Regions from separate parts of the Bradyrhizobium sp. SBR1B genome, predicted to be linked through region 2. Evidence: predicted binding sites of a transcription regulator. Region 2 holds the regulator's gene; each other region holds the start of a gene.
What was found. The regulator PhoB, encoded in region 2, activates phosphate uptake and scavenging genes when phosphate is short. The targets are predictions, from matches to a motif close to TGTCATNNANCTGTCAT.

Region 1 (7,813 bases), on a different contig from region 2:
GACGCTGGTGCGTGCCTTCGGCATCAACGTGCCGCGCATGATCACGCTGACCTATGGTCTCGGCGTCGGCCTTGCCGCGCTCGCGGGCGTGCTGTCGGCGCCGATCAACCAGGTGCGACCGCTGATGGGCGCCGACCTGATTATCGTGGTGTTCGCGGTGGTCGTGATCGGCGGCATGGGTTCGATCATGGGCTCCATCATCACCGGCTTCGCGCTCGGCGTGATCGAGGGTCTGACCAAGTATTTCTATCCCGAGGCCTCCAACACCGTCGTGTTCGTGCTGATGGTGCTGGTGCTCTTGGTGAAGCCAACGGGATTGACGGGAAGGGCGGCCTGATATGACAACCCTGACGGACGACACGCTGCCGGTGACCCCTCGCGCGATGCGCGACGAGATGATCGCTTTCGTAGTGATGGCGCTGCTGCTGGCGTCGGTACCATTCACGGGCGTCTACCCGTTCTTCGTGATGCAGGCGCTGTGCTTTGCGCTGCTCGCCTGCGCCTTCAATCTGCTGGTCGGCTATGGCGGCCTGCTGTCGTTCGGCCACGCCATGTTCCTGGGGACCGCCGGCTATTGCTGCGCGCATGCGCTGAAAGTGTGGGCGTTGCCGCCTGAGCTCGGCATCCTCGTCGGCATCGCCGCGGCTTTCGTGCTCTCGATCATCACCGGCTACATCTCGATCCGCCGCCAGGGCATCTATTTCTCGATGATCACCCTGGCTCTGTCACAACTCCTGTACTTCATCTACCTCCAGGCCCCGTTCACCCACGGTGAGGACGGCATCCAGGGCATCCCGCAGGGACGCATGTTCGGCGTCTTCGATCTCTCCAAGCCGACGGTGCTCTATTACGTCGTGCTGGTCGGGTTTCTTGCCGGCTTCCTGTTGATCTACCGCATCATCAACTCGCCGTTCGGCGAGGTGCTGAAGTCGATCCGGGAGAACGAGCAGCGCGCGATTTCGCTCGGCTACCGCACCGACCAGTACAAGTTCCTGGCCTTCGTGCTGTCGGGAACGCTGGCCGGTTTTGCCGGTGCGCTGAAGGTCTTTGTGGCGCAGAACGCCTCGCTCACCGACGTCCATTGGTCGATGTCGGGCGAGGTCGTGCTGATGACGCTGGTTGGCGGCCTCGGAACCATCTTCGGCCCCGTGGTCGGTGCCTTCGCGATCATCGCCATGCAGCAATATCTCGCCGGTTTCGGCCAATGGGTGACGGTGATCCAGGGCTCGATCTTCGTGGTCTGCGTGCTCACCTTCCGCCGCGGCGTCATCGGCGAAATCGCGCATTACTTCCGGAGATCGCTCTAACTGGTTGATTTTAAATCGGTTTGCCGGCCGCTTGAAAGCGGTGGATGATCCGGCTCCGCGGGCGTGAGATGACACGCGCGCGGATCGAAAATGGTCTATGACAGTTTCATGACGGCCTGATAGGGCCGGGCCATTTCCAACCGGTAGCCTCCCCCCATGATGCGATGGTTTCGTGCTTTCCTGCCCAAGGAAGAACGGTTCTTTGACCTGTTCGACCGGCATGCCCAGACGGTGATCCAGGGCTCCATCGCGCTCCAGGGCATGCTCAACGGGGGCGAGGAGACGCCGGTCTATTGCCAGCGCGTCAACCAGTTCGAGAATGATGCCGACAACATCACCCGAGAGGTGCTGACGGCGGTGCGCCGCACCTTCATCACCCCGTTCGACCGCGGCGACATCAAGAACCTGATCACGTCGATGGACGACGCCATCGACCAGATGCAGCAGACGGCCAAGGCGGTGATGTTGTTCGAGGTCCGCACCTTCGAGCCGCCCATGCGCGAGATCGGCGGGCTTCTGATCGAGTGCGCCAATCTGGTCGGCCGCGCGCTGCCGCTCATGCAGTCGATCGGTCCGAACGTCGCCATGCTGACCGCGATCACGGAGGAACTCGGAAAGCTCGAGGGCCGCGTCGACGATCTCCACGACATCGGTCTGAAGGAGCTGTTCCTCAAGCATCGCGACGGCAATGCGATGGACTTCATCGTCGGCGTCGAGATCTACGACCACCTCGAGAAGGTCGCGGATCGCTTCGACGACGTCGCGAACGAGATCAACAGCATCGTCATCGAGCAAGTTTAGGGCAGGCCGCTGTGGATGCCGCGTTGGGTCTTCCCGTCCTGGTCGGCTTGATCGCCGTCGCGCTGCTGTTCGATTTCCTAAATGGCCTGCACGACGCCGCCAATTCGATCGCGACCATCGTCTCGACCCGCGTGCTGCGGCCGCAATTCGCGGTGTTCTGGGCCGCGTTCTTCAATTTCGTCGCCTTCATGGTGTTCGGCCTGCACGTCGCCCAGACCATCGGCACCGGCATCATCGATCCCTCGATCGTCGACGCCCAGGTGATCTTCGCAGCCCTGGTCGGCGCCATCGTCTGGAACCTCGTGACCTGGGCGCTCGGCATCCCGTCCTCGTCGTCGCATGCGCTGATCGGCGGGCTCGTCGGCGGCGGCATGGCCAAAGCCGGGATCTCCGCTGCGGTGTGGAGCGGATTGAGCAAGACGGTGCTGGCGATCGTGCTGTCGCCGCTGATCGGCTTCCTGCTGGCGATGATGCTGGTGGCGATCGTGTCCTGGGCCTCGGTGCGCTCGACGCCATTCGCGGTCGATCGCGCCTTCCGCATCCTGCAATTCGCCTCCGCCTCGCTCTATTCGCTCGGCCATGGCGGCAACGACGCGCAGAAGACCATGGGCATCATCGCGGTGTTGCTCTATTCGCAGGGCCATCTCGGCAGCGACTTCTCGGTGCCGTTCTGGGTGGTGCTGTCATGCCAGGCGGCGATGGCGCTGGGCACGCTGATGGGCGGCTGGCGCATCGTCCGCACCATGGGCCTGCGCATCACCAAATTGACTCCCATGCAGGGCTTTTGCGCCGAGACTGGCGGGGCCGCGACTTTGTTCATGGCGACCTATCTTGGGGTTCCCGTCTCCACCACGCACACGATCACCGGCGCCATCGTCGGCGTCGGCGCCGCCCGCCGCGTCTCGGCGGTGCGCTGGAACGTTGCCAGCTCGATCGTCTACGCCTGGGTGATCACTATCCCGGCCTCGGCCATCGTAGCGGCGCTGACCTGGTGGGCGGTCAAGATCTTCGTCAAGTAACCAGCTTCAGCCCGACGATCCCGGCAACGATCAGGGCGATGCTGGCAAGACGAAGGGCGGTGGCCGGCTCCCCGAACAGGACAATGCCGAGGGTCGCGGTGCCGACCGCGCCGATGCCGGTCCACACCGCATAGGCGGTTCCGACGGGCAGCGATTTGAGGGCGAGGCCGAGCAGGATGACGCTGCCAGCCATGGCCGCGAGCGTGACGACGGACGGAACAAGTCTGCTAAAACCCTCGGTATATTTCAGGCCGATCGCCCAGGTGATCTCGAGAAGACCCGCGACGAACAGGATGCTCCAGGCCATGACGACCCTCCCTTCAAGGCAGGGTCGTCCCCGCGGCTGATGGGCGAGGAGGCCGTCCTCCCCCCAAGGCCAGTATGGCCAAGGCCGATATGGGGCTGGCCGGAAGGCTCCGCAATCACCAAATGAGGCTTGATCAGGCCCGTTTTCCCTGCCACACGCTCCCGCCATGTCCGACATCGCCACCACCACAGCCGAATCGCCGGCCCGTTCCCCGCTTGCCGCCGAAGTGGCGCGGCGGCGCACGTTTGCGATCATCTCCCATCCCGACGCCGGCAAGACCACGCTGACCGAAAAGCTGCTGCTGTTCGGCGGCGCCATCAACCTGGCCGGCCAAGTCAAGGCCAAGGGCGAGCGGCGCAACACGCGCTCGGACTGGATGAAGATCGAGCGCGAGCGCGGTATCTCTGTCGTGACCTCGGTGATGACCTTCGAGTTCGAGGGCCTTGTCTTCAACCTGCTGGACACGCCGGGCCACGAGGACTTTTCGGAAGACACCTATCGCACGCTGACCGCGGTCGATTCCGCCGTGATGGTGATCGACGCCGCCAAGGGCATCGAGGCGCGCACTCGAAAGCTGTTCGAGGTGTGTCGTCTTCGGGATATCCCGATCATCACCTTCATCAACAAGATGGATCGCGAGAGCCGCGACGTGTTCGAGCTGCTCGACGAGATCGAGAAGACGCTGGCGCTCGACACCACGCCGATGACCTGGCCGGTCGGCCGCGGCCGCGACTTCCTCGGCACTTACGACGTCGCCAATGGCGGCGTGCGCCTGCTCGAAGGCGGCGGTGCCAAGACCGGCGCGGCGCAGCAGATCGAGATCGCCGAGCTCGCCAAGCTCAATGCCAATCTCGATGTCTCCGCGGTCAAGGACGAGCTCGAGCTCGTCACCGAAGCGTCAAAACCGTTCGAGCTCGACGCGTTCCGCGAGGGCCATCTGACGCCGGTCTATTTCGGCAGCGCGCTGCGCAATTTCGGCGTCGGCGACCTGCTGGAAGGCCTCGGCAAGTTCGCGCCCGAGCCGCGCGCGCAGGACAGCGACCAGCGCAAGGTCGAGGCCACCGATCCGCGCATGAGCGCCTTCGTGTTCAAGATCCAGGCCAATATGGATCCGAACCACCGCGACCGCATCGCCTTCGCGCGCCTCTGCTCGGGCAAGCTCAGCCGCGGCATGAAGGCCAAGCTGGTGCGCACCGGCAAGAGCATGCCGCTGTCGAGCCCGCAATTCTTCTTCGCCCAGGACCGTTCGGTCGCGGATGAAGCCTTCGCCGGCGACGTCGTCGGCATTCCCAATCACGGCACGCTGCGCATCGGCGACACGCTGACCGAGGGCGAGGATTTCAACTTCGTCGGCGTGCCGAGTTTCGCGCCGGAAATCGTCCGCCGCGTCCGTCTCACCGACGCGATGAAGGCCAAGAAGCTGAAGGAAGCGCTGCAGCAGATGTCGGAAGAGGGCGTGGTGCAGGTGTTCCGCCCGCGCGACGGAGCGCCGGCGCTGGTGGGTGTCGTCGGCGCGCTCCAGCTCGACGTGCTGAAGGCACGGCTGGAGGCGGAATATTCACTGCCGGTCGAGTTCGAGGTCAGCGAATTCCAGCTCGCGCGCTGGGTCTCCTCGGAGGACCGCAAGAAGCTCGACACCTTCATCGCCGCCAACACCTCCAGCATCGCCGACGACGTCGACGGCGATCCCGTGTATCTGGCGCGGAACGAATTCTATCTCGGCTACACCAAGGAACGCGCCGAGGGCATCGAATTCACCAACGTGAAGGACGTCAAGAAGAAGGGGTAGGGTGGGCCTGCCGCTCGCGCGCGAGCATGTGAACGCGCGCGGACTTGACGCATTCATGGACAATGCCACCTTTTCTGGTGGCATTGCGAGCTCACTCCATGTGGCGCGGCTTCCTTGTTTTTCTCCTGCTGACGATCTCGACGATCGCCGCCGACGCGCAGCGACGCCAGATCAATCCAATCCCGTTTGCGCACGAGCCGTGCAGCGTGCTCGACTATCGGCCCTGCACGCCGTCCTATTGCAGTCCCCTCGAGCCCGGCCCCTGCATTCCCGAGATCGACTATCCCTATGGGCAAAATCTTCAGCTGACGATCGAGAGCGTGCCCTCCGAAGCCGATCGCGCCAAGTATCGGAAGCCGGATCACGATCTCGACACGATCGGCGATCTCTTCGCCGAGCTACGCACCTGCTGGTCGCCGCCATCAGACGGTGCGCGCGCGGGCATGCAGATGTCGGTGCGTTTCAGTTTCAACAAGGCGGGCGGCCTGATCGGTCCGCCGCGCCTGACATTCGCAACCACCGGCGTTCCGGCCGACACCCGCGCGACCTATCTGAAGGCGATCAACGCCTCGCTGAACGCCTGCCTGCCGCTGAAATTCACTGGCGGACTCGCCGGTGCCCTGGCCGGGCGGCCGATCGCGATCCGATATGTCGACAATCGGCAGATCGGCCAGTAGCGCACGAGTTGCGAGCAGCCGCCAATCGATGATACCTCAGAGGCGGGGGCTGCATTGCGGGGAGGATGTCGTGGGTCTGCTGGTCATGATCCTGGGGCTGGTGCTGTTCTTCGCCACCCATGTTTTCACCACCAAACGTGAGGCGCGTGCGCAGGCAATCGCAAGGCTGGGCGAGGGGACCTACAAGATCCTCTATACCGTGGTCTCGCTCGCGGGTCTCGCGTTGATCATCTGGGGCTTTGCGCATTACCGCAGCTCCGGCTGGATCGACGTCTGGTATCCGCCGAAGGCGATGAAGCACATCACGCTCGCGCTGATGCTGCCCGCGGTCATCCTGGTGGTCGCCTCTTATCTGCGCGGCCGCATCTACGCGACGCTAAAGCATCCGATGCTGGCCGGCATCAAGCTGTGGGCGGCGGCGCATCTTTTGGCCAACGGCGATCTCGGCTCCATCATTCTGTTCGGCTCGTTCCTGGGCTGGGCGGTGTATGACCGCATTTCGCTCAAGCATCGCACCGACGCCGGCGGCCCCCCGATCCCGGTGGGCGGCGTCAGCAATGATCTGATTGCGGTCGTCGTCGGCGTCGTCGCCTATCTCGCGCTGGCCTTCGCGTTCCATCCGGTCGTGATCGGTGTTCCCGTGATCGGGGTCTAGCCGGTCAGCACAAGACGAAACCCCGATGTCCATGCGCGGAAGCTGATAAGAGCAACAAACCGAGGGCCCTTCGATGGACTGGTCGCAATCTCAGATCCCGCCGATGCGGTTCGAGGCGCGCTTCGGCGACCGGGTGGTGCCGGCATTTTCGGATCGGCCGGCGAGCGTGTGGGCGATGATCGCGGAGGCGCGCGATCGCAATGCCGAAGGCGAGGCACTGATCGCAGGCAATGTCCGGCTGAGCTGGCGGCAGGCCGTGGAGCAGGCTGCGCGGATCGCCGCGGGCTTCCGCAAGCTTGGCCTGCAACGGGGCGACCGCGTCGCGATCCTGCTCGGTAACCGCATCGAATTCCCGCTGCTGCTGTTTGCCGCCGCGCATGAGGGGCTGGTGACGGTGCTGCTCAGCACGCGCCAGCAGAAGCCGGAGATCGCCTATGTCCTCGCCGATTGCGGCGCCAAGATCCTGATCCACGAAGCAGGCCTCGCAGAGCGGCTGCCCGATGCGGAGGAGGTGCCCGATGTGATCCACCGCATCGCCGTCGATGACGATCCGGCTCGCTCACGTTTCGCTGCGCTCGCCGACAACCCGTCGGCGCCTGCGCCGATCGAGGTGAGCGAAGAGGACACCGCGATGATCCTCTACACCTCGGGCACGACAGGCAGGCCGAAGGGCGCGATGCTGGCCCATTGCAACATCGTCCATTCCTCGATGGTGTTCGTGTCCTGCCTGCAATTGACGCAAACGGATCGCTCGATCGCGGCGGTGCCGCTCGGTCATGTCACCGGTGTCGTCGCCAACATCACGACGATGATCCGCTGCGGCGGGGCGCTGATCATCATGCCCGAGTTCAAGGCCGCCGATTACCTCAAGCTCGCCGCGCGCGAGCGCGTCACCTACACGGTGATGGTGCCGGCGATGTACAATCTCTGCCTGCTGCAGCCGGATTTCGACAGCTACGATCTGTCGAGCTGGCGCATCGGCGGCTTTGGCGGGGCGCCGATGCCGGTCGCGACCATCGAGAAGCTCAAGGCGACAATTCCCGGCCTGAAGCTGATGAACTGCTACGGCGCGACCGAGACGACGTCGCCCTCGACGATCATGCCGGGCGAGCTGACCGAGAGCCATATCGACAGCGTCGGCCTGCCCTGTCCCGGCGCGCGCATCGTCGCGATGGATCCGAGCGGGCGCGAGCTGCCGCACGGGGAGATCGGCGAGCTCTGGATCCAGAGCGCCTCCGTCATCAAGGGCTATTGGAAT
Region 2 (7,813 bases):
CGCCCATCGACACCCAGGTGTCGGTGACGACACAGTCGGCGCCGCGCACGGCGGCTTCCGGATCGGTGCCGAGCATGATCGGCGCGCCGGTCGCCTTGATGAAGTCGCGCATCACTTTTTTCGGCGCGAGCTCCGGCGGCGTCGCGACATTGAGCTGGAACTTGAAGCGCTCGGCGGCGTGAGCCCAGGACGCCAGCACGTTGTTGTCGTCGCCGGTCCAGGCCACCGTCTTGCCCTCGATCGGGCCGCGATGCTCCTCATAGGTCATGAGATCGGCCATCACCTGGCAGGGGTGCGAGCGCCGCGTCAGGCCGTTGATGACGGGTACCGTCGCGTTGGCCGCAAGCTCCAGCAGCGCGTCATGGTTGAGAATACGGATCATGATGGCATCGACATAGCGCGACAGCACGCGCGCGGTGTCGGCGATGGTCTCACCGCGGCCGAGCTGCATCTCGGCACCGGTGAGCATGATGGGCTCGCCGCCGAGCTGACGCATCGCGACGTCGAACGACACGCGTGTCCGGGTCGACGGGCGCTCGAAGATCATCGCCAGCGTCTTGCCTTCGAGCGGCCGCACCGGCTGCTGCGCCTTCTGCTTCGCCTTCATGGCGGAGGACGCCGCGAGCATGGTCTTGAGCTCCGACAGCGGCAGCTCGTTGATATCGAGGAAGTGCTTCGGGGACTTGCTCATCAGCTTGCCGCCCGCTTGGTCTGGCTGGACGAGATCGCGGCGCAGGCGCGCTCTAACCGCCCGACGCTGTCCTCGATCTCGGCTTCGGTCACGATCAGCGGTGGCAGGAAACGCACGACATTGTCGCCGGCCCCGACCGTGAGCAGTTTTTCATTGCGCAGCGCCGCGACGAGATCGCCGGAGGGCACCACGGCCTTGATGCCGATCAGAAGGCCCTCGCCGCGCACTTCGCTGACGACATCGCCATGACGGTCGATCACGGAGGCGAGCTTCTGCTTCAGCAGCAGCGACATCTTCTGCACGTGGTCGAAGAAGCCGGGCTGGAGCATGACGTCGAGCACCGCGTTGGCCGCGGAGATCGCCAGCGGATTGCCGCCGAAGGTCGAGCCGTGCGAGCCGGGCCCCATGCCGGCTGCCGCATCCGCGGTCGCCAGCACTGCGCCGATCGGGAAGCCGCCGCCGAGCGCCTTTGCCAGCGACATCACGTCAGGCGTGACGCCGGTGCGCCGATAGGCGAACAGATCGCCGCTGCGGCCCATGCCGGTCTGCACCTCGTCGAAGGCGAGCAGCAGGCCCTTCTCGTCGCAAAGCTGGCGCAACGCCTTGAGGAAGGTCGGCGTTGCCGAGCGCACGCCGCCCTCGCCCTGGATCGGCTCGATCAGGATGCCGGCGGTGTGCGGGCCGATCGCCTTCTTGACGGCCTCGATATCGCCATGCGGCACCTGGTCGAAGCCTTCCATGGGCGGGCCGAAGCCTTCGAGATATTTTGCAGAGCCGGTCGCGGCGAGCGTTGCCAGCGTACGGCCGTGAAAGGCGCCTTCGAAGGTGATGATGCGATAACGTTCCGGATGCCCCTTGGAGAAGTGATGATGGCGGACCAGCTTGATCACACCTTCCAGCGCTTCGGCGCCCGAATTGCAGAAGAACACGAAGTCGGCAAAGCTTTCGTTGCAAAGCCGGCTCGCGAGCTTCTCGCCGTCCGGGCTCTGGAACAGGTTCGACATGTGCCAGAGCTTGGTCGCCTGCTCCTGCAGCGCCTTGATCAGATGCGGGTGGCAATGGCCGAGCGCATTCACTGCCACGCCCGAGGTGAAATCGAGATAGCGATCGCCATTGGTCGCGATCAGCCAGCAGCCTTCGCCGCGCTCGAAGCCGAGGTCGGCTCTGGCGAAAACGGGGAGCAAATGCGGCGCTGCGCTGTTAGTCATGATGTCACTTGAATGTTGCGGACGGTGTGACGCGTGCATTGCGCAACGCACCATCGACCGGCCCGGAAAACGAAACGTGCCGCCTTTTAAGGGCGGCACGCGGGACTATCTTATGCTTGGCAAGACGGGTGTCAATGCCGCCCGGAAAGCCTCAGGAAACGCTGAATCCGTAGTCTTGCGGTGCCGATTTTGCGGGTTTTCACCACGGAACATGTGGAAGCGAGTCGGCGGACTCTTGCGCGGGAGTCACGCCATATTGTAGCGTTTGGATTGTCAGATACGACATCTCGTGCAGCGGTTCTGATCCCAAGAGTCCTCTTGTACCGGCGTAAACGTTCGGGCGTCAGTCACGCGCCCGGCGAGCCTTAAGGGATTCTGACGGCACGGGTTTTTGAAGGCTTAGGCAATCGCTGCGAGGCCCCAGGATGGCTGGCGCGTAGCGAGGGAAAGGGTGCAATGACGGTTTTGACCTGGTCCGACGATCGCGTCGAGCAGCTGAAAAAGCTCTGGGAGGCCGGACTTTCGGCCAGCCAGATCGCAGCTGAGCTCGGCAATGTGACCCGCAATGCCGTGATCGGCAAAGTGCACAGGCTCGGTCTGTCCGGCCGCGCCAAGAGCCCTTCATCGGCAGCGCCCCGGCCGCGCAAGGCGCGTCCCGCGCAGCACATGATGCGGGTGACCCGCCCCATCGCGCGCGGCAACACCGCGCTGGCGCAGGCCTTCGAGGTCGAGGTGGAGGCTGAACCCGTCACCTATGACAACGTGGTGCCGATGGGCCAGCGGCTGTCGCTGCTCGAGCTCAACGAGGCGACCTGCCACTGGCCGGTCGGCGATCCCTCGAGCCCGGATTTCTTCTTCTGCGGCGGCAAGGCACTGTCCGGCCTGCCCTACTGCGCCCAGCACTCGCGCGTGGCGTATCAGCCAGCGGCGGATCGCCGGCGCGCCCCGGCGAAGCCGGGTCCGCGCTGAGCGGATCTAGCTGATCGCAAAGACGGCAGCCGTCACACGACGGCGCCTCAACCAACTCGGTGTCATTCCCCGCGAACGCGGGGATCCATAACCACAAGGCGCAGTTGTCGCGCGAGATGGTCACTCCGAGTCTTCGCCAAACCACTGCCTGTGGTTATGGGTCCCTGCTTTCGCAGGGACGACGCCGGAGAATGCGGCGGCAGCCCGCCAAAGCCAACGCCAGCAAACCTTACGTCTGCTCCGCCTTCGCGAAGCGGTCGTCGAGCGCGTAGCCGGCGCCGCGGACGGTACGGATCGGGTCCTGCTCGCGGCCGAGATTGAGCAGCTTGCGCAAGCGGCCGATATGGACGTCGACAGTGCGCTCATCGATGTAGATGTCGCGACCCCAGACGCTGTCGAGCAGCTGCTCGCGCGAGAACACGCGGCCGGGATGCTCCAGGAAGAACTCCAGCAGGCGATATTCGGTCGGGCCGAGATCGATCGGCCGGCCCGAGCGCGCCACGCGGCGCTTGTCGCGGTCGAGCTCGATGTCGCCATAGGCCAGCACTGTCGCGAGCCGCTCAGGACTGGCGCGCCGCAGCAGGCCCTTCACGCGCGCCAAAAGCTCCGGCACCGAGAACGGCTTGACGATGTAGTCGTCGGCGCCGGTCGCAAGCCCCCGCACCCGCTCGCTCTCCTCGCCGCGCGCGGTGAGCATGATGATCGGGAGCTGCTTGGTGTCGGGCCGGGTGCGCAGGCGGCGGCACAGCTCGATGCCCGACAGGCCCGGCAGCATCCAGTCGAGCACGATCAGGTCCGGGATGTGCTCCTTGAGGCGGGTGTCGGCGTCGTCGCCGCGCATGACCGTCTCGACGTCATAGCCGTCGCCTTCGAGGTTGTAGCGAAGCAGCTCGGTGAGAGCTTCCTCGTCCTCAACCACCATAATGCGTGCGCCCATCGGGTCGTCGCTCCTTCAAGTCTTCAGGTATTCGGGACCGTCGTGGCGAAGGTGGTCATGTCGCCCTTCGGCCGCTTGTCGGTGATCGCCTGGCCTTCGATCATGTAGAACACGGTCTCGGCGATGTTGGTGGCGTGGTCGCCGATCCGCTCGATGTTCTTGGCGCAGAACATCAGATGGATGCAGAACGAGATGTTGCGCGGATCCTCCATCATGTAGGTGAGGAGCTCGCGGAACAGCGAGGTGCAGATCGCGTCGACTTCCTCGTCGCCCTTCCACACCGCCATCGCCGCCGGCAGGTCATGCGCGGCATAGGCGTCCAGCACCGACTTGACCTGCTGCTGCACGAGGTCGGTCATGTGCTCCAGGCCGCGGAACAGCTTCAGCGGATGGAAGTCGGTCTCCAGCGCGGCGACGCGCTTGCCCATGTTCTTGGCGAGGTCGCCGATGCGCTCGAGGTCGGTCGCAACGCGCATGGCGCCGACGATCTCGCGCAGGTCCACCGCCATCGGCTGGCGGCGGGCGATGGTGAGCACCGCCCGTTCCTCGATGCGCTTCTGCAGCGCGTCGAGCTCGGCGTCGATGGTGACGACGCGCTGGCCGAGCGCGACGTCGCGGCGGATCAGCGCGTCGACGGAATCGACGATCATGCGCTCGGCGATGCCGCCCATCTCGGCGACCAGGCGGGTGAGCTCCTGGAGGTCGGTGTCGAAAGCCTTTGCGGTATGTTCAGTACCCATGTCGCGTCTCCTCAGCCGAACCGGCCGGTGATGTAATCCTGCGTGCGCCGGTCGCTCGGCGACGTGAAGATCTTGCTGGTGTCGTCGAACTCGATCAGCTCGCCGAGATACATGAAGGCGGTCTTGTCGGAGACGCGCGCCGCCTGCTGCATGTTGTGGGTGACGATCGCGATCGTGTAGTTCTCGGACAGTTCCTGGATCAGCTCCTCGACCTTGGCGGTCGAGATCGGGTCGAGCGCCGAGCAGGGCTCGTCGAACAAAATCACTTCAGGGCGCACCGCGACGGTGCGGGCGATGCACAGGCGCTGCTGCTGGCCGCCGGAGAGCGACAGGCCGGAGGCGTTGAGCTTGTCCTTGACCTCGTTCCACAGCGCGCCGCCGCGCAGCGCCTTCTCGACGCGGTCGTCCATCTCGGACTTCGAGATCTTCTCGTAGAGGCGGATGCCGAAGGCGATGTTCTCGTAGATCGTCATCGGGAACGGCGTCGGCTTCTGGAACACCATGCCGACCCGGGCGCGCAGCAGATTGAGGTCGAGCCTGGGGTCGAGGACGTTGGTCTGGTCCAGCATGAGCTGACCGGTGGCGCGCTGGCCCGGATAGAGATCGTACATCCGGTTGAAGATGCGCAGCAGGGTCGACTTGCCGCAGCCCGACGGGCCGATGAACGCCGTGACGCGGTTGGCGCCCAGCGTCAGGTTGATGTTCTTCAGCGCGTGGTGCTCGCCGTAATAGAAATTGAGATTGCGCACCGTCACCTTGGCCGGAGCTTCCGGCAGCGGCTGCGAGGCCAGATGAGCGTTGGAACTCATGGATACGGACAGGTCGGTCATTTTGCAGTCCTCTCGGCGCCGAGGATGCGCGCGCCAATGTTCAGGGCAAGCACGGTGAGCGTGATCAGCAGCGCGCCGCTCCAGGCGAGCTGCTTCCAATAGGCATAGGGGCTCTGGACGAAGTTGTTGATGGTAACCGGCAGGTTGGCCATCGTCTTGTTCAGGCCGAGGCTGAAGAACTGGTTCGACAGCGCGGTGAAGAGCAGCGGCGCGGTCTCGCCGGCGACGCGGGCGGTGGCGAGCAGCACGCCGGTGATGAGGCCCGACCGGGCCGCACGATAGGCGATACGCTTGATCACCAGCGAGCGCGGCAGGCCGAGCGCCGAGGCCGCCTCGCGCAGGGGATTCGGCACCAGCAGCAGCATGTCCTCGGTGGTGCGCAGCACGACCGGGATCACGATGACGGCGAGCGCGAGCGCGCCCGCGATCGCGGAGAAGCCACGCATCGGCACCACCACCGCGCCATAGATGAACAGGCCGATGATGATCGAGGGCGCCGAGAGCAGGATGTCGTTGATGAAGCGGATCACCGAGGTCAGCTTGTCGTTGCGGCCGTATTCGGCAAGGTAGGTACCGGCGAACAGGCCGAGCGGCGCGCCGATGCCGACGCCGATCAACGTCATGATGATCGAACCGACGATCGCGTTGCGCAGGCCGCCTTCGGTCGAACCGGGCGGCGGCGTATCCGCGACGAAGATCTGAAGATTGAGGCCGGCTAGGCCGTTGAAGAGCAGCGTGACCAGGATCAGCGCGAGCCAGGTGACGCCGAAGGCAGCCGCGGCGAAGCAGAGGCCGCGGATGACGATATCCTTGCGGCGACGACGCGAATAGATCGGATTGAGCGCCATGACGTTACTTCCCCGCCTTCTTGTCCAGCCGCATCAGCATCAGCCGCGCTGCGGCCAGCACGAAGAACGTCAGCACGAACAGCAAGAGGCCGAGCAGGATCAGGCCGGACTGGTGCAGGCCGTCGCTCTCGGCGAACTCGGATGCGATCGCCGCCGAGATCGTGGTGCCCGGCGCGAAGATCGATGAGGAGATGCGGAACGAATTGCCGATGATGAAGGTCACCGCCATGGTCTCGCCGAGCGCGCGGCCCAGCGCCAGCATGACGCCGCCGATGATGCCGACGCGGGTGTAGGGGATCACCACGCTGCGGACGACTTCCCAGGTGGTGCAGCCGACGCCGTAGGCGGCCTCCTTCAGCACCGGCGGCACCGTCTTGAACACGTCGACCGAGATCGAGGTGATGAAGGGCAGCACCATGATGGCGAGGATCAGCGCGGCGTTGAACGTGCTGAGATAGGACGGCGGACCTGCGAAGATCGCGCCCAGCACGGGCACGCCGTCGAAGATCCTGATCATGAAGGGCTGGAAGGTATTGGCCAGGAACGGGCCCAGCACGAAGAAGCCCCACATGCCGTAGATGATCGAGGGAATGCCGGCGAGCAGCTCGATCGCCATGCCGATCGGGCGACGCAGCCATTGCGGGCAGAGCTCGGTGAGGAAGATCGCGATGCCGAGACCGACGGGAATGGCGATCAGCATCGCGATGAAGGAGGTGACGAGCGTGCCATACATCGGCCCGAGCGCGCCGAGCACGGGCGGATCGGCCGACGGCGCCCAGCGCTGCGTCCACAGGAAGGAGAAGCCGTATTCCTTCATCGCCGGGAACGCGCCGACGATCAGCGAGACGATGATGCCACCGAGAATGAGGAGCACCGAGATCGCGGACAGCCGCGTGATCCAGTAGAAGGCAACGTCGCCGAGCTTGAACGCGCTCAAGGCCTTGGCGCGGTCATACGGTCCGGCGTCGTCGATTACATCGCTCTGAACGGCCATTTCTGCCACGCCGATCCCCTGTGCCCGATAATATACGCTTGTTGTCAGTCTTTTTGTCGGTCTCGCGCTCCGGACACGGCGTGACCGATCCGGAGCGGAAGTCTTGCGGGTCCCGGCTCTCGCGGAGCGGCACGCTGGACGATGCTTCGTATCGCCAGGGCCGCGCCGCGTCCGGGACGCGAGAGCCCTACTTAGCTCTTGATCTCGGCAGCCCAGGTCTTCTCGATCAGGGTCACGACGCCTTCGGGCATCGGGATGTAGTCGAGCTGTTCAGCCGCCTTGCCGCCGCTCTTGAAGGCCCAGCGGAAGAACTTGATGGCTTCCTGCGAGGCCGCCTTGTCGGTGGCGTCCTTGTGCATGAGGATGAAGGTCGCCGCGGTGATCGGCCAGGACTTCTCGCCGGGCTGGTCGGTCAGGATGACGTAGTAGCCGGGCGCCTTGGCCCAGTCGGCGTTGGAGGCGGCCGCCTGGAAGGCTTCGACGGTCGGCTGCACCGGCTTGCCGGCCTTGTTGACGAGACCGGTGTAGGTCAGCTTGTTCTGCTTGGCATAGGCGTACTCGACATAGCCGATCGAGTTCTTGGTCTGGCTGATGTT
Region 3 (7,813 bases), 160 kb from region 2:
AGTCCGAGGCCAGCACGGAACAGAGCCCCTTGGCGATCATGTCGGAGGCCTTGGTCCAGCCGGTGTGGCTGCCGCCGCGCACGACGTTGGGCGCGCCGTAGACGATGGCGTCGCCGTGGCTTGCCGCCGCCCGCGCCGTCTCCTCGTTGATCGGAAACTCCGCGATGTCAGCGCCGAGATCGCGAAACTCCTGGCGCATCGCCGGCGTCGCATCATCGTGCGAGAGCATCCGCACCTCGGCCGCGCGCGCCGCGGCGGCCAGACGCGCAACCGAAGCCGGCACCTCGTCGGCGCGCGAGACCACGCGTTCGACCAGCCGGTCGAATTCCTCAGCTGAAAGCCCCGTGCGCTCGACCATACGGTTGCGCTTGCGCGGCTTGGCCATGTCGGCGACGGTGCCATCCATGTGGTCGTTGAAAGCGAACAGATCGACGCGGCCCTCGGTGAGCCATTGGCTGATCTCGGCCTCGGCGTCGAGATTGTAGGTTTCGTGCCGCAGGTGGAAGCGGGTGTCGGCGGCGAATTGCGGACGCTGCCGCTCGATGGCCTCCATCAGGCCGCGCGCGTTGCCGGCGCTGCGCAGGCCCGGCTCCCACGAACAGGTTGTGGCGTGAAACACCGTGGTGATGCCGTTGCTGATCGCCTGGCGGTCACTGTCGGCGAGCGCGACGTCGATCGGGAAGTCGACGCCGGCGCGCGGCATCATCTGCCGCTCGAAGGCATCGCCATGCAGATCAACGATGCCGGGGAGCACCAGCAGGTTGCGCGCATCGATCGCCAGCCGCGCCCGGCCCCGTGAAGCATCGATCTGGGCGATGTCCTGTCCGGAGACCGCCAATGACGATTCGACGACCTCAGTGCCGATCAGGGCCCGGCCGCCTTCAAGGAAAATGTCTGTCACGCGACCGCGTTTCGTTTGCTGGTAAGGGATCTGGTCTGGGGAGTCGCCCGTGCTTCGTATGTCGCGAGAAAATCTTCAATCCCGAGCTTGCGGAAATCGGGCAGCGCTTCGCGCAATTTGTCGTGATCCCAGTCCCACCAGGCGAGCTTCGCGAGCCGTCCGGCGATCTCCTCGGAGAATCGCCGCCGCACGATGCGGGCGGGATTGCCGGCGACGATGGTGTAGGCCGGCACGTCCTTGGTGACGATGGCGCCGGCCGCGATCACCGCGCCGGTGCCGATGTTGCGGCCCGGCAGCACGATCGCGCCGTGGCCGATCCAGACGTCGTGGCCGATATGGACGTGGTGCTGCCGCCGCCAGTCGAAGAACTCGGCATCGTCGCTCTCGCCTTCGAAGTAGGCGCTGGAGCGATAGGTGAAATGCGCCTGCGTCGCGCGGTGCATCGGGTGATTGCCGGGATTGACGCGCGTCATCGCCGCGATCGAGCAGAATTTTCCGACGGTGGTGTAGGTGATCTGGGAATCGTTCACGACATAAGAGTAATCGCCCATCGCGACGTCGTGCAGGATGGTGCGCGCGCCGACCTCGGTATAGGCGCCGAGCCTGGTCTCGTGCAGCTTGGCCGAGGGGTCGACGGTCGGCTGGACCGAGAGAATCTTGGCGGCCATGTTGCATCCGATGCGCGAGGGCGGGCGTTCCTCTTCGAGCGGCTTGATGACGATGTCATGACATGGCGATGACAGGGGATGAGCTGTGTAGGATCGCCGCACCGCAACGCCCGTGTCACACAAGTGTCAAGCGCGGGCGTTAGCGGTTGGCTCCAGCTAATCTGGAGTCCCGCATGCTGGTGGTGGAAGGTCTGACGTGTCGCTTCGGCGCGAAAGCCGCGGTGGACGACGCTTCGTTTCAAATCTCCCCCGGCGGCTTCGTCGGTGTGATCGGACGGTCCGGCGCCGGCAAGTCGACGCTGCTGCGAACCATCAATCGTCTCGCGACGCCGACGCAGGGCCGCATCCTGTTTGACGGCATCGACGTCACCGCGCTGCGCGGCAAGGAGCTGCGGCAGTGGCGGGCGCGGTCGGCCATGATCTTCCAGCAGTTCAACCTGGTTGGCCGGCTCGATGTCCTCACCAACGTCCTGATGGGACGCCTTGCGACGATGCCGGCCTGGCGCTCACTGTCGCAAGTGTGGCCCGAGCAGGACAAGGCGCTGGCGATGTCGGCGCTCGAACAGTTCGACATCGCATCGCTCGCCGCCCAGCGTGCCGACCAGCTCTCCGGCGGCCAGCAGCAGCGCGTCGCGATCGCGCGTGCGCTGGTGCAGCAGCCCGACATCATCCTTGCCGACGAGCCGATCGCATCGCTCGATCCGCGCAACACCAAGATCGTGATGGATGCGCTGCTGCGCATCAACAAGCATTTCGGCATCACCGTGCTCTGCAATTTGCATTCGCTGGATCTCGCCCGCAGCTATTGCGACCGCCTGATCGGCATGGCGGCGGGCCGTGTGGTGTTCGACGGCGCGCCGTCCGCGCTGACCGAGCACGTTGCGCGTGAGCTCTACGATCTCGAAGCCGCCGACGTCATGGGCACCGTGCCCGTCCCGGCGCCCGAGGGCGTCCCGGCGCTCGGAACCGCCGCGGCCGCCTGAGCCGCGCCACCTGTTTTGTTGCCAGTTTTGCGTCCACCGACCCCAACGGATGAAGAGGGTATCATGATCACTCGCAGATTAATTCTTGCCGGCGCCGCCGCGCTCGCGTTCACCGCCTCCGCCTCCGCCGACGATTGGAAGGCGAAATATCCCGAGCTGACCTTTGCGGTCGTCCCGGCCGAGAACGCCTCCGGCGTCACCGAGCGCTGGGCGCCGTTCGTGAACTATCTCTCCAAGGAACTGGGCGTGAAGGTCACGCTGCGCATCGCCAACGACTACGCCGCCGTCATCGAGGGCCAGCGCGCCGGCAACATCCACATCGCCAGCTACGGCTCGGCCTCGTTCGCCCGCGCCCGTCTGACCGGCGTCAAGTCCGACGCCTTCGCCAACGACATCAATGCCGACGGCTCGACCGGCTATTACTCGGTGTTCTTCGTCAAGGCGAGCAGCGCCTACAAGAGTGTCGACCAGCTCAAGGGCAAGAATCTCGGCCTCGTCGATCCGAACTCGACCTCCGGCAACAACGTGCCGCGCTTCGAGCTGGACAAGATGGGCATCCCCGATGCCGACGGCTATTTTGGCAAGGTCGTCTTCACCGGCAGCCACGAGAACGCAATGCTGGCGCTGTCGCAGGGCACGGTCGACGTTGCCGCCAACCAGTGGACCAGCGACGACGATTCCACGCTGGCGCAGATGCTGACCAAGGGCATGCTGAAGAATGCCGACGGTTCGGCGATGAAGAAGGACGACTTCCGCATCATCCACAAGTCGGCGCCGATCATCAACGGCCCCTATGCCTACAATTCCGACCTGCCGGAAGACGCCAAGGCCGCCATCGCGAAGGCGTTCTTCGACGCCCCGGCCAAGGACAAGGCCGCGTTCGACCGCCTCTCCGACGGCCAGAAGAAGGGCTTTCATCCCGCCACCACCAAGGACTGGGATGGCACGATCGAGCTGATCAAGTTCGTCGATGCGTTGCGTAAGAAGAAGGCGTCCTGATCTCAGGGCGATGCAACTGGAGCCGGGTCCCTGGACCCGGCTCTTTCTTTGACGGAGCTCGTCTCAGGACGATGACAACAGCGGTTTCGATCCTCCCCGAGCAGCAGCTTGCCGTGCTCAACGCCGCTTATCGCCAGGCGGTCGGGCGCAGGCGGCTCCGCCTGCTGTTAGGGATCGCGGTCTTCGCCGCCGCGCTGGCTCTCGCGGGAATCGGCGCGGAAGTGAATCTGCGCACGCTCTTCACCTATTTCGGCAATTTCATCAGCTATTTCGACCGCATCCTCACGCTCGACAACGGCCAGCGGGTCTGGACCGATGTCGGCGAATGGCTCTGGGGCTGGCGCAAATGGCTGAAGATGCTCGGCGAGACGCTGCTGATCTCCTATGTCGGCACGCTGATCGGCGCGACCTTGGCATTTTGTCTGAACTTCTTCGCGGCTGAAAACACCTCGCCCGCACCCTGGCTGCGCTTCGTCGTCAGGCGCCTGCTCGAGTTCGCCCGCACCGTTCCGGGCATCGTCTTCGCGCTGATCTTCGTGATCGCCTTCGGGCTCGGACCGATGGCGGGTGTGCTCGCGATCGCGATCCACTCCACCGGCGCACTCGGAAAGCTGTTTTCGGAAATCGTCGAGAACGCCGACATGAAGCCGGTCGAAGGCATCCGCTCGACCGGCGCGAGCTGGCTGTCCTGCATGCGGTTCGCCGTCGTGCCGCAGGTGACCGCGGGTTATGCGAGCTACGCGCTGCTGCGCTTCGAGATCAATGTCCGTGAAGCCTCCGTGATGGGTTTCGTCGGTGCCGGCGGCATCGGCCAGGAGCTCGTCGTCGCGATCCGCAAATTCTACTATTCGGACGTCAGCGCGATCCTGCTCACCATCATCGTCACCGTCTTCATCATCGACATCAGCACCGGCTGGCTGCGCGGCCGCCTGTTCGGCAAGGAGGCGCGGACGTGACGAGGCGGCAAGCGGTCGACACGCGAGAGCTTCGCGCGCGCTATCCGGATGTGTTCGACCGACCCGCCTCGGCGCGGCTTGCCACGCCGGCGATGATCGTCGCGGCGTTCGCGATCCTCATTTACGGCCTGGTCGATCTCGACTTCTCGCCGTCGCGCTTCTTCGCAGGTCTCAGCCAGCTCGGCTGGATCACCTTGATGATGATCCCGCCCGATCCCGGCTCGTCGCTGCCGATCTATCTGAAGGCGCTCGGCGAGACGCTGTCGATCGCGCTGCTCGGCACGACGCTGGCCGCTGTCTTCGCGCTTCCCGTCAGCCTGCTCGCGGCGCGCAACGTGGTGCCGTCGAACATCCTGCGCTTCCCGGTTCGCCGTGTCCTGGATTCGATCCGCGGTGTCGACACGCTGATCTGGGCGCTGGTGTGGATCAACGTCGTCGGGCTCGGCCCGTTCGCCGGCGTGCTCGCCATTGCGGTGTCGGATTTCGGCGCCTTCGGAAAGCTGTTCTCGGAGGCGATCGAGGGCGCCGACCAGAAGCAGGTCGAGGGCATCCGCGCCTCCGGCGGCAGCCCGCTGCACGAGATCCGCTTCGGGCTGTTGCCGCAGGTGCTGCCCGTGATCGCCGGCCAGGTGCTCTATTTCATCGAATCCAACACCCGCTCGGCCACCATCATCGGCATCGTCGGCGCCGGCGGCATCGGCCTGCAGCTCGCCGAGCAGATCCGCGTGCTGGAATGGCAGAAGGTGTCGTTCCTGATCCTGATGATCCTGGTCGCGGTCGCCGCGATCGATTTCATCTCGGGCAAGCTGCGCTTTGCGATCATTGGGCGCAGGGCCGTGGCCTGATCAAAAGTGCCGTAGGGTGGGCAAAGCGCAGCGTGCCCACGATTTTTAACGATCGAGAAGGATCGTGGGCACGGCGCGAAGTGCGCCTTTGCCCACCCTACGGCTCCGGTTTTCTTGGAGAGAGCCCCTACGACTCCACCAGAAACTCCACGCGCTCCGCGGCGAAGCGCGAATGCTTGGTCATCAGCGGCTTGCCGTCAAGATCGTGGTCGGTGGCATCGACCACCAGGATCGGCCGTCCGAGCGCGAGATCGAGCCGGGCCGCATCGGTGGCGTCGACGATGCCGGCGGTGATCCGGGTCGCGCCGCGGCGATAGTCGCGCACCCCGTAATGCTCCAGCAGCTTCGTCATCGAGCGCGTCGCCGCGAACACGGCACCGGCGCCGGGAAACAATTCCGCCGACAGCCATGTGGTGGAGACGCAGATCGGCGTGCGGTCGGCAAGGCGAATCGCCTCGATCCGCACCAAGGGCGCGCCGGCCTTCAATCCGAGCTCACGCGCCAACTCGCGGGTCGCGACATCGTCGGTCGCCTCGATCAACTGACCGCGCGGCTCGCGGCCACCGGCGCCGACGATCTCGGAGAAGCGCGTGCGCGAGCGCAGGGGATAAGCGAGCTTCTGCGCTTCGACATAAGTTCCGCTGCCGCGCTCGGCGCGCACCAAGCCGCGCTCGGCAAGCGCTGCCAGCGCGCGCCGCACGGTGTGGCGGTTCACCCGATAGGTTTCGGCGATCTCCATCTCGCCCGGCAACTTGTCGCCGGCCGCAAAGCGGCCGTCGGCGATGCCGCGCTCGATGCCGTCGGCAACGAGGCGCCATAGCGCGACGCCGGACGACGCAGTGTCTTGCATGCTCATATCGCCGGCCAGCCTAGCCCAGAAATCACAGCTTTGTCACGAAACAGTCATGGCGTCCTCGTATGAAGTTGTCTATTATAATAGACAACTTCGATGCGGCAAGTTCTGTCAAAGGTTCGGTGGATCAGGTGACCCTGCACAACAACCAGCAAGCCCAGCGCCAGGCCGCCATGGCCGTGCTGGCGCACGCGGAGGCGGGCGAGATCGCCGCCCGCCTCCGCAACTTGGCGCTCCCGGCCCATCAGGATCTGCGCGCGCCCGAAAACGGTCTCGTCATGCTGCGCGGCCGGGTCGGCGGTGACGGCGCGCCGTTCAATCTCGGCGAAGCCACGGTGTCGCGCGCCGCGGTGCGGCTGGCGAGCGGCGAGGTCGGGTTCGGCTACACGCTCGGGCGCGACGGCGAGAAAGCGCGGCTGATCGCTTTGTGCGACGCCCTGGTGCAGTCGAGGGATTTTGGCGGAGCGGTGGAGCGGGACGTTATCGCCCCGTTGCGTGAGCAGCTTATGGCTGGCCGCGCGCAGGCGGCGGCCGAGACCGCTGCGACGAAGGTTGATTTCTACACCATGGTGCGCGGTGAGGGGTGAGATCATGACCACGATTGCGGAACTGCCGCCGGGCTTCGCCGACAAGGTGCTGTCGGCGCAATCGACATTTCGCTCGGTCATGGACGCGATGGCGCGGCCGGGCTCGGTCCAGCGCATCGTCCCGATGGCTGGAACGGCAGGCTCGATGATGCGCGGCACGGCCGCGATCGCGCTGACGCTGTTCGACCACGACACGCCGCTCTGGCTCGACGCACGGCTGGCGGAGAGCCCGAACGTGGTGAAATGGCTGAAGTTTCACACCGGCGCGCCCGTGGTGCAGGATTCCTCGATCGCGAGTTTTGCGCTGATCAGCGACGGCGGTGCGCTGCCGCCGCTCGAACGCTTCGCGCTCGGAACCAGCGAATATCCGGATCGGTCCACCACGGTGATCCTGCAGGTCGATAGCCTCGACTCCGGACGGAGCTTCGAGCTGCGCGGTCCCGGCATCGACGGCGCCGCCATGCTCAATGCGTCAATCAAGCCGTTCGATCTGTTCGAGCGTATGCACATCAACGAGGCACTGTTTCCGCGCGGCATCGATGTGGTGCTGGTGGCCGATGACGCCGTGGTCGCGATCCCCCGCACCACGCGAATCGTGAGCAAGGGAAGCTAGAAGCATGTATGTCGCAGTCAAAGGCGGCGAACGCGCCATCGAGAACGCCCACCGCCTGCTTGCAGACAAGCGGCGCGGCGACCAAGGCGTTCCGGAGGTCACGCTCGACCAGATCTCGGAGCAGCTTGGCCTCGCCGTGGACCGCGTCATGAGCGAAGGCTCGCTCTATGATCGCGAGCTCGCGGCCCTCGCGATCAAGCAAGCGCGCGGCGATTTGATCGAGGCGATCTTCCTGGTTCGCGCCTTCCGCGCCACGATGCCGCGTTTCGGCGCGAGCGAGCCGGTCGACACCGGTGCGATGCGCGTGCAGCGGCGGGTGTCCTCGACCTTCAAGGATATTCCCGGCGGCCAGATCCTCGGGCCGACCTTCGACTACACCCATCGCCTGCTCGATCCCGCGCTCGCGCA

Region 1: a site for PhoB is predicted at 1,405-1,421, ahead of GGD61_RS27580 (DUF47 domain-containing protein). Genes of this name have one in related genera too.
Region 3: a site for PhoB is predicted at 6,243-6,259, ahead of phnF (phosphonate metabolism transcriptional regulator PhnF). Genes of this name have one in related genera too.

What each region holds. Positions count from the first base shown of each region.
Region 1 is NZ_JACIHC010000013.1:104,311-112,123, reverse strand. Features, by position in the region: gene GGD61_RS27590 (branched-chain amino acid ABC transporter permease) at 1-337, shown strand, start outside; gene GGD61_RS27585 (branched-chain amino acid ABC transporter permease) at 339-1,307, shown strand; gene GGD61_RS27580 (DUF47 domain-containing protein) at 1,464-2,108, shown strand; gene GGD61_RS27575 (inorganic phosphate transporter) at 2,120-3,127, shown strand; gene sugE (quaternary ammonium compound efflux SMR transporter SugE) at 3,120-3,434, opposite strand; gene GGD61_RS27565 (peptide chain release factor 3) at 3,601-5,223, shown strand; gene GGD61_RS27560 (hypothetical protein) at 5,322-5,900, shown strand; gene GGD61_RS27555 (NnrU family protein) at 5,971-6,555, shown strand; gene GGD61_RS27550 (class I adenylate-forming enzyme family protein) at 6,629-7,813, shown strand, end outside.
Region 2 is NZ_JACIHC010000005.1:258,481-266,293, forward strand. Features, by position in the region: gene argF (ornithine carbamoyltransferase) at 1-691, opposite strand, end outside; gene GGD61_RS15955 (aspartate aminotransferase family protein) at 691-1,899, opposite strand; gene GGD61_RS15960 (GcrA family cell cycle regulator) at 2,356-2,868, shown strand; gene phoB (phosphate regulon transcriptional regulator PhoB) at 3,098-3,805, opposite strand; gene phoU (phosphate signaling complex protein PhoU) at 3,829-4,545, opposite strand; gene pstB (phosphate ABC transporter ATP-binding protein PstB) at 4,557-5,375, opposite strand; gene pstA (phosphate ABC transporter permease PstA) at 5,372-6,223, opposite strand; gene pstC (phosphate ABC transporter permease subunit PstC) at 6,228-7,217, opposite strand; gene pstS (phosphate ABC transporter substrate-binding protein PstS) at 7,409-7,813, opposite strand, start outside.
Region 3 is NZ_JACIHC010000005.1:99,419-107,231, reverse strand. Features, by position in the region: gene GGD61_RS15220 (alpha-D-ribose 1-methylphosphonate 5-triphosphate diphosphatase) at 1-901, opposite strand, end outside; gene GGD61_RS15215 (chloramphenicol acetyltransferase) at 898-1,569, opposite strand; gene phnC (phosphonate ABC transporter ATP-binding protein) at 1,743-2,552, shown strand; gene phnD (phosphonate ABC transporter substrate-binding protein) at 2,616-3,551, shown strand; gene phnE (phosphonate ABC transporter, permease protein PhnE) at 3,623-4,507, shown strand; gene phnE (phosphonate ABC transporter, permease protein PhnE) at 4,504-5,352, shown strand; gene phnF (phosphonate metabolism transcriptional regulator PhnF) at 5,480-6,208, opposite strand; gene phnG (phosphonate C-P lyase system protein PhnG) at 6,328-6,792, shown strand; gene phnH (phosphonate C-P lyase system protein PhnH) at 6,797-7,405, shown strand; gene GGD61_RS15175 (carbon-phosphorus lyase complex subunit PhnI) at 7,410-7,813, shown strand, end outside.